DNA from 3 places in the Cytobacillus sp. Bva_UNVM-123 genome. Region 1 is predicted to be linked to each of the others. Evidence: riboswitches for the same ligand, from Rfam matches in the RefSeq annotation. Region 1 holds a riboswitch; each other region holds the start of a gene.
What was found. Region 1 has a riboswitch for cyclic di-GMP ahead of KDN24_RS21125 (hypothetical protein). Riboswitches for the same ligand answer to the same signal wherever they lie in the genome.
Positions count from the first base shown of each region.

Region 1 (3,287 bases):
CTGTTATCGTTTATATCCACGGGGGTGGTTTGCTTTGGGGAACGAGAGAAGACATTCAAGAGGATATAAAAAAGCTATATTATGATAGTGGATTCGCATTATTTTCGATTGATTATCGACTAGCTCCTGAAACAAAACTTAAAGATATTCTTGAAGATGTCCAAGATGCACTTCACTGGATTGAAACGGAAGGGCCGAAGCAATTTAGTATTGATCCGAATAGAATTGCTGTCATTGGAGGCTCTGCGGGTGGTTATTTAGCTCTTAGTACAGGAACATTTCAAAATAAACCTCGTGCAATCGTTTCCTTCTATGGATATGGGGATATAAGTGCAAGTTGGGCAACAACTCCAAATAAATTTTATTGTCAAAAGCACCGTGTGCCAAAGGAAATTGCTAAAAACCTTATTTCTAATCGAATTCTGACAGAAGGATCGGTTCATGAGCGTTTCCTCCTTTATTTATATGCTAGGCAGACAGGCGAATGGATTCATGAAATAACAGGATTTAATCCTTTGACAGAAAAAGAGGAGCTTATCAAGTTTAGCCCAATGTATAATATTTCAAAAGAATTTCCACCAACGTTATTACTACACGGAACAAAAGATGTCGATGTTCCATATGAACAATCTGCTTTTATGCGTGGAGCTTTAGTCAAGGAAGGCATTGAGGCAAGATTAATTACGATCCCTAATGGTGAACATGTATTTGAAAATGATTTTCATAATCCAATTGTTCAAGATGCACTTAAACAGGTAATCGATTTTCTGCAAGTACACGTATAACCGAAGAATGAATAAATATAAAAGCTCGAATCCTATATAGGCAGGATTCGGGTTTTTTATAGGGGTAAAAAAGAAAAATGTAGAAATTTGTTGAAAAATGAAATGCAGTATATTACACTACTAAAGTAATAGTTTTAAATACCTACAATAATATGAAGATAAAGGCAAACTATTTGAAAAGATAGGACGCAAAGCTAAGGGTCTAAGGTGAAATAGGTAATTAATCCTATTAGCTATGATCGCCTGGTTACCAATTGATATGATTTTTTTATATTTCATAAAAATTCTGTTGGCTATTCTATTTTTTTAGGATAGTCAATTTTTATTGATAGATACACGAAAATAGGGGTGAATAATCATGAAACCAGAAGATTTAATTGATCAAATTAATAATTTCGTTGAGCAGTTAGATTTTATAACGGCTAGAAAATTAATGGAGGATAATCTCGAAATTTTAAAGAAACATCGAGTATCACTAAAAAGTAATGCTAGAGAATTATTGAAACTCATTGTTGAAAGAACGGAATCTGGTCAAGATCCTATTACAAGACAGGATATGGCAATATTGATTGCAATCAATTCATATGCGTCTAAATTTGATATGAGATCTTTAAAAATGCTCGTCAAAGATAAGGCAAAATTGTTATTAAGAAAAGATGCGGTTGATTACTTAAATCAAGATGCGAGGGTACTATTAGAGGGTATGGGTGCAATCGGTAGATAAATGTGAAATCAAAAGATTGAAAAAGGCAAACTATTTGAAAAGATAGGACGCAAAGCTAAGGGTCTAAGGCAAAATAGGTAATTAATTCTATAAGCTATGATCGCCTGGTTACCAATTGTTTATTTATAAAAAAATCTGTTTAGGAATATTTATAGGCTTGAATGGCTAAAGCAGCATAGCTTTTGAATCATTCAGTTTATTACTTATATCGTTTTGAAACTAAAAACACAAACAGAGAATTTATACAAGAAGCTATTGGTAATTCTAATTATATTTAGAATGCCTATTTTTTTTACCTTTTTTTAAATGCTTTGATAAGGCGGGGAAAATGTGAAAAAAGAAAGAAGTGTGAAGAGAATAAGAGAAGTAAAAAAAGATAAAATGAACAAAAAATTATTTCGTTGATAAAATGAATGAAAATACGAAAGTCATTGTTGATCAGGAAACACAGCTATTAATTGCAAATGAAGAATTAGCTAAATCAGTAGCTAACAGAATTTCAACAGCACGTGGTTATGTTTTATATGGCGGCGACTATAAAGAACGGTTTAATGAATATAGCAAAGTAGGAAAAGAAAACGGAGAAATTATTACATCCTTAGGGAATACTCCAGAGTTTGAACTTCTTAAGAAACGAACGATTGACTGGGAAGAATTCGTTATCACAAAAGTGTTTGCTGAGTATGACAAAGGAAATGACGTGTTAGCTAGACAAAATCTTGCGGTCAAAAATCAAGAAGTTCGTGATATTATGACTGGCTATGAGAAGCGAGCAACAGAAAGCCGAGAGAAAATAAATGATATCGGTCAAAATATTATGAATAGTGGACAAGCAACATTGTATGTAGCAATCGGACTAATTGCTGTTGTCATAATTATTAGCATTATTGTCGCGATTATTACAGCAAATATCATTACAAATCCATTAAATAGGGTTAAAGAAAGAATGAACTTAATTGCCAGCGGAGATTTTAGCGGTGAACGGTTACATACATTACTACATGATGAAATTGGCCAGCTTATTGTTTCTACGAATGAAATGAGTAGTAATGTCCGCAATGTATTAAGCGAAATTAACATGGTTTCTGAAGTGATTAATGGACAAAGTGAGGAATTATCACAATCCGCGAACGAAGTAAATGCAGGAACACAGCAAATTGCCGTCACTATGCAGGAAATGGCAACTGGAACAGAAACACAAGCAACAAGTGCAAGTGATTTAGCTTCTATCATGAGGGCATTTTTAACGAATGTAGAAGAGGCCAATACAAATGGAGAACAAATAAAGCACGCTTCTGATGAAGTATTAGGAATGACAGTTGAAGGAAGTCAACTAAAGTTGGCTATCATGAGGTTGAATTAGGAACAAATCAAATAAAAACAACGAAAGAAACATTTAACAATATTAGTACAGCGATCTCCGACGTCGCAAATAAAATCAACATTGTCTCGACAAATCTAGCAACGATTTCTAAGAATAGCAACAAATGAATGAATCGATTGCAGATATCGCTGCAATCTCAGAAGAACTAGCTAAACAAGCAGAAAATTTAAATGAATTAGTCCTTAAGTTTAAGCTTTAAGGAATTGTTAATGATTGTTAATAAATAGTGTTTAATTTAAAAAAAGAAATTTTATAAGGAGCAATGATAATGCTAAAAAGTGAGTACTCGAGATACGATGTGTTGCTATCGCAATTTCAACATGATTTAAAAATTGATGAAAAAACACAGCAATCGTTAGACAGAATCCGCCTATTTTTGTATAACTGCACAAGT
Region 1 is NZ_CM177772.1:4,103,825-4,107,111, reverse strand. Features, by position in the region: gene KDN24_RS21130 (alpha/beta hydrolase) at 1-785, shown strand, start outside; cyclic di-GMP riboswitch class I at 939-1,040, shown strand; gene KDN24_RS21125 (hypothetical protein) at 1,144-1,509, shown strand; cyclic di-GMP riboswitch class I at 1,524-1,625, shown strand; gene KDN24_RS21120 (HAMP domain-containing protein) at 1,919-2,872, shown strand; gene KDN24_RS21115 (hypothetical protein) at 3,162-3,287, shown strand, end outside.

Region 2 (3,287 bases), 1.7 Mb from region 1:
AAGTAGTAAAAGCTACTCTATATATTGTGTTGTGAGGAGAGAGCCAGGCACTTATCGGACAGCCTCACTTTTGTGTTTCACTTATATAGTTAGTAGATTAAGATATTTTCAGTGAACCTTTTGCACCTGTAGTTTTATTCGTATAATTGAGTTTATTGTTTTCAATATAAAGATCGATAGAGTGAATTTTATTGAGCTGCTTTTGCTTCGAACCGTCGATATTCGAGCGATATAAGTAGCCTCCATTTGAATAGTTACTAAAATAAATAGCTTGATTCGTAACGACAAAATATGGTGAGCTCACATTAAGTAATTTTGTTTTCCCGCTGCCATCTTTTTTCATTCGGTATAGCTTATTTTGATCCTTGCTGTTTGAGTAGTAGTAATACGAGTTTAATTCTTTAACTGAAAAGAATTCTTGAAAATACGCGTATTTATTGCTCTTTGCTTCAGGATACAGTTTCTCATTCCATGTATGATCTTTTTTTAGAACAGAAGCAGGAACAAGAAAATATTGATAGCTTATCTCTCCAGCTCTATTCGGAACGGGATCATCCCAAGTAGTATCAATATAGAAATATTTTCCATCCACTTTGACTAAATTCCATGCATGATCCCCTTCTTTGGCCTTGCCAGTAACATAGTGGGTTTCAATTCCGACTTTTTCTAGTAATAGTTTCATTGTTTTGGAATAGCCTTCACAGACAGCCATGCCATTCATTAACAGTCCATATGGAGTATACGAAGCTTCAGGCACTTTGTTTTGATTATAATTTTCCCAGTCATAGGCAGTATGCAAGATAATATAATCATGAATTGCTTTCACTTTATCAAAATCAGAGAAACCTGATTTTATCGTATCTTTAAGAATACTATTTATTTTAGCATCTTGATTTTTTACCATTTCGTTTATTTTACTAGTAGAATATTTATATTTCAGTTCAATTTTGCCATCGGAATAGATTTTTGTTCCGTCATGCTGAAAATAAAAGATTTCAGGATGATCAGCAAGAACTTCATTTATGATCGAACCAACATCCTTATAGGAAATAGATTGAGAGGGAAAAGTAGCCGTGCTTTTGTAACTAGTAATAGCATCTAAGAGATTTTGATAAGTTACTTCATGAGGATCAAGCTCTTTTGCAGAAGTATGTGAGCTTAGTGTAAATAGAAGTGTAAATAAAAATGGAACGACAAAAAAACCTTTCTTGAACATATTGAATCTCTCCTTTACGATATAATTCTTTGCAGAATTAATACGGTAACCCAGCCATCCTAGCAATATTTTGCCTTAGACCTGTGGCTTTGCGTCCCAATTTTTCAATTGGTTTGCCGTTACTATTATTATAGTATATTGAGAATTTTGGGACAAGGGGGGCAGGACTCTTGACCTAGACGAATAATTCATGTAATAGGGATTTAGATTTCAAAAGAATTTATTTTGCCTATTATGATTAAGAAATGATATTATCTCAATAATAATGATAATGAAAGGATGAAGAGGATGTCGTTGGAGAATGTGAAAACGCATTTTAAACAGTGGAATCGAGATAAAGATATAATGGAGTTTGATGTTTCAAGTGCGACAGTAGAACTAGCGGCAATTGCCATCGGCGTGATTCCAGCTCGGATTGCCAAAACTTTATCCTTTCGGGGTGAGGATGACAAAGCGATCTTAGTTGTTGCAGCTGGCGATGCAAAAATTGATAATAAAAAGTTTCGCCAAATGTTTAATCTAAAGGCGCGGATGCTGTCACCAGAAGAGGTTTTAGAGCAAACGGGACATGCAGTTGGGGGTGTTTGTCCATTTGGATTGGCCAATGAATTGGATGTTTATTTAGATGTATCTTTGCAGCGCTTTAAAACGGTTTTTCCTGCATGTGGAAGTGCAAATTCAGCTATCGAGTTAACATGCAATGAAGTGTTTGAATATTCATACGCTAAGCAATGGATTGATGTTTGTAAAGGCTGGGAAGAAGAACAGATGAGAAAAGCAGCTGTAAGTGAGGAAATATGAAACTAAAATAGGGACAAGGGATCTGCTCCCTTGTCCTTTATTTGATTGAATGTTCTTTATGATTAAAGATCGGTTCTTGTTGATCGGGTAGAAACCATTGAGTTTCAATTGGAATTTGCTGTTCCAGTAGAAGTTTCTTCAGTTCTTCCATAAAAACACCTCTTGTCATGTCACAGGAAGGGCTGCTTTGAATTCCAAGAATGCCTGTTATTTCATATCCGCATCTTTTGTATTCCATTAATTGTTCGATAATGGGCTGTAAAATTTTTCGGCAATGCAAACGATATTTTTCATGATCATATTCTTCGTATGTCATGGGTGGCCGATCAAGTCCAAGAAAAGTGAATTCAGGGCATGGCAGCTGAAGGACTCCTAAGCCTTCAGTTTGAATCCAATCGACTGCTGATGAAATGGCTCCTAAGCTCCGTGCCTCTCCTTCAATAACAGTGTTTTGGTTCATGATGCAATGGGAAACAAGAAGGATTCTTTTATTACGCAGCATGGTGATGTTTTCCTTTATATACTTTTTGGAAAATTGGCAGCTTAACAATGATAAACATAACAAGTAAGCAAGTAGTAATTTTATCGACAATATTCCCTGTAATTCTAGAAATAAAAGTAGAAGCAAAAACAGTTTCACCAGATGCTCTTAGCCATAAGACAACTACATCAAAGCCACTTCCATTTAATCCCTCGAAGAGCGCAACTGCAATGGGTGTTCCAATAAGTGGTGCAACAATTGATAGAATTAAGCCTGTTATGAGTGCAATATACCATTTAGAAAAATTAAATCTTCTTGCCATAAATCCAACGACAATTGCGATGGCGACATTGACTAAACCAAAGAAAATAGCTGTAGGGCTCGTTGTCATACCTAAAACAACATTCGTTAATAAGCCTGTTAGTGCCCCCCACCAAGGACCAAACAAGACAGCCATTAAAACCGTTCCGATCGTATCAAGAAATAATAGTGGGATTTTCAAAGCGGAAATAACCGTCCCAAGCACGACATTCATCGTAATACATAGCGCTCCATAAGTTAAAATGACCGTTTTTCGATTACTCATACTAAATTTCCTCTCCTTATCCAATTTGCAAACAATTAATTAGTATCATGATCGTTTTATTAGCGGGAATGACATTTATCACGAAAATGACTAGAACTTCTCTTGTATCGAAAAAAACTATAAATTCTTATTTATATTATCGATATATAAGATTAAAATAGATTTTTTTATTGAACCCTACAGAAGTTTAAAAAGATATGTGT
Region 2 is NZ_CM177772.1:616,932-620,218, forward strand. Features, by position in the region: gene KDN24_RS03070 (transglutaminase domain-containing protein) at 98-1,216, opposite strand; cyclic di-GMP riboswitch class I at 1,258-1,344, opposite strand; gene KDN24_RS03075 (YbaK/EbsC family protein) at 1,505-2,017, shown strand; gene KDN24_RS03080 (CD3072 family TudS-related putative desulfidase) at 2,055-2,519, opposite strand; gene KDN24_RS03085 (CD3073 family putative ECF transporter S component) at 2,509-3,084, opposite strand.
Region 2: another riboswitch for cyclic di-GMP. It lies ahead of KDN24_RS03070 (transglutaminase domain-containing protein); the one in region 1 lies ahead of KDN24_RS21125 (hypothetical protein).

Region 3 (3,287 bases), 1.3 Mb from region 1:
GCTAATGAAGCGATTTCAAGCAAGCAATCCTCAAGACATTCCGTTTCAAAAATAAAATAACCTTGCTCTTCATTTTTGTATATACTGCAATTAAGGTGAGTCATTTCAAATGGGCCAGAAAACCTAAAGTGAATTCGTTGAACACCTTGCATATGCTCCGTCAGTTCATTTGCCGTTCCAATAAAAGCAATCTCACCATCTTTGAGGATAGCAATTCTATTACAAAGCTCCTCGACCTCAGCCATGTCATGGCTTGCCATAATAATTGTTTTTCCTTGACTTTTCAGTAATCGAATCTCATCATGAAGCGAGACCCTTCCTTCAACATCTAATCCTGCAGTCGGCTCATCCAAAAAAACAATATCCGGATTCCCTATCATAGCTAAAGCAAGATGCAAACGTCGCTTTTGCCCCGTTGAAAGCTCTCCATATCGCTTTTTCTTGAATTGAGTTACCCCAAGTCTTTCAAGATATTTCAGATCAACTTGAACACCATTCCACTTCGTAAAGAGCCTCACCGCTTCCATTACTTTCATATTTTGTGGTAATGAAGAAGATTGCAATTGAACACCTATCTTGCCTTGAATCGTTATCGTCCCATTATCATACTTACGGATTCCCTCTAAACATTCAAGGGCAGTCGTCTTTCCCGCTCCATTTGTGCCGAGCAACGCAAAAATTTCACCCTTTTCCACCGAAAAGGATATCCCATTTAACACATAATGACGTTCATAGCTTTTTTGCAAATTTTCAACTTTCATTACAGTATTCAATGTTATCCCTCCATTTCGGGAATGGAAATTCCATTTTTGGTAAAATAGCACATAAGCGCTTTTCCTATGTAATCGTCGACTTGTTTTTGCTTAGCAGCTATTTCTTCATCCCATCCCTTTTTATTATCGTTAAAAGACATTAGCTTTGGCAGTAAACTCATATCTCCACCCGTAAATTCGGAAATCATCGCCCACCATTTCCCCGCGAGCTCAATGCTTTTTCTACTTTGAACCGGCTCATTTTGCTTATTTAATAAAACAGCCTCTTCAAGAATCGTAAAATAAGTTCTGTAAAGTTCAGCGCCTAATTCTTGATTGTCTACAAATCTATCTCGTATATGACTGGATAATTGATTATCAAACAATTTCAACACCCAATAGTTTTTGTTCTCCATTTTCAAAAGGGAAATAATATCCGCATATTTGCTAAAATTCACTTCTTCTATTAATAGAACCTCTTTTCGCAACGCCTCAATGGCCGTAAGTGCTTTTTGTAAATTCTTAATTTGCTCTTCAACAACCATATACTGCTTTTCTAATACGAAAGCGACCTCATCTGGTGTGTCTAAAGACAACATCATATTTTTAATTTTATCTAAAGGAAAACCTAAATACTTTAATGACAGGATTTGATGTAGTTTAACTAAATCCTTATTTGAATAAAGACGGCGTCCCCCTTCACTTTTAGCTGAGGGCTTTAACAACCCTTCCTTATCATAATATTGTAAAGTACGAACCGTTACGCCCATCACCTTTGCCAGCTCTCCAACAGTTAATAAATCCGTTTGCACCATGTAAAGAACTCCTTATCTTTACTATAATATATGACGCAACGTCACGAGCAATAGCAAAAAAAAAACAGTTCACTTTTTAACAAGTCAACTGTCTACCTTCATCTATACATTAGATTTTCCACTCATACTTATCATTTTCAATGAATCATTCTCCTACTTTGAATTCACGTACTCCTCCCTAACAACTGATTTCTGCCATTGTAATTGTTCATTTTCCTTCGAAAGCTTTTTAAGGTTATTTTTTACTATTTTATTTATTTGTTTCTTTTTACGCATATGACCATTCCTCCTCTTCGTTTATGGGATTTCATTAATTCATTTTGTAGATTTAGCTTTAAATCTAAAAATTGACTAATTTGAATTAAAAGCGGATCATCCATTCTTCCTAAGCGTTCTTTAGCTTGATACATTAAATTTCTTAAAATTCTTATATCACGACTGACTAATTCTAAAGAACGATCTTTACGCTCTTTACCTATCTCCAAACTACATTCCCCCTTATCTATTCAGTAAGAGTTATATTCGGTAACTGGCTGGCTTATTAAATAACTTAGCCCCTATAGTTTTGCGTCACCATTTTTCAATGGCTTTGCCATTTCGTACAAAATGCAATTTGGAAACCCATAAATGATATAAAAGAAGGTAGTAGAACTATATTACTAAATTATTTAAAAATTCACAATATATCTTTTGACATTTTTCTATCTTTTTCGCCAAAAAATAAGATAAATTTTTAAAAATGGTAAACAGACTCTTAAAAGCTGTGTAGGAGATACTTTATTTCATTTACTAATCTAAAGATTATGAATCGTATTAACAGTAATTTAAATATTCGAGAATTCTTTTTAAGCATAAAAAAGACCCTTTCCACATAAGTGAAAAGAGTCTTGATACGTTGATATATTAACGTTTTGAGAAATATACAGATATATTCTAAGTGTATTGAATACATCATAATCCATTTATATCTACGTTTTGGGAATTGTTATATGGATAAAAATGTATGGTAAAGGATTGAAATTGACATTACTTGAACCAATTTGAACCAACAAGATAGATGTTAGTTGAATACATTTTGCTAATATATTCCACTGCTATGTGTACATTTAAAGTCTTTTAATAATGGAGCTTATTAAAGTAAAGCACCCGTTGAACAAGAACCATTATTTTTATGACACATCATTATCCTATTAAGACAAAAGCCAGCATTAATGCTGGCTTTTTCACTTATCTAAAAATTATTTCCTTTTACATCATTTTTTTGAGGTATGGAATCTTTCGCCATACAAAATGACTTAGCAAAAAGCTTAGAATGATTCCTAAAAATACCGTTATAAGAAATTTAGTCCAGACTGATATTGGTAGGTCCTTCAATGTATATTGAAGAAAGACAACTACTGGGACATGGATGAAATAAACAACAAATACATTGTTTGCTAACATCTTTGACCAACGATTAGCGCCGTTAACTTTCTCTCTAAATAATATTAGAAGACCGATTACAAGTGAAATACACAGTAACGTCTCAATTAATGATCGAGCCAACGAACCGAAGTTTTGTCCACCCTTTAAAAGAAAAGGATCTATCGTATTTCCTCCAAAATACAAAATGGTCACTATTAATATTCCAATAACAAGCCAGATGTATCCTGCTCTCGCACTCATAGTTAAAAACCATTTGCGATGATAAGCCATAATGCCTAAACAAAAGAAACTCACA
Region 3 is NZ_CM177772.1:168,375-171,661, reverse strand. Features, by position in the region: gene KDN24_RS00930 (ABC transporter ATP-binding protein) at 1-773, opposite strand, end outside; gene KDN24_RS00925 (MerR family transcriptional regulator) at 776-1,567, opposite strand; gene KDN24_RS00920 (hypothetical protein) at 1,822-2,052, opposite strand; cyclic di-GMP riboswitch class I at 2,089-2,171, opposite strand; gene KDN24_RS00915 (acyltransferase family protein) at 2,816-3,287, opposite strand, start outside.
Region 3: another riboswitch for cyclic di-GMP. It lies ahead of KDN24_RS00920 (hypothetical protein); the one in region 1 lies ahead of KDN24_RS21125 (hypothetical protein).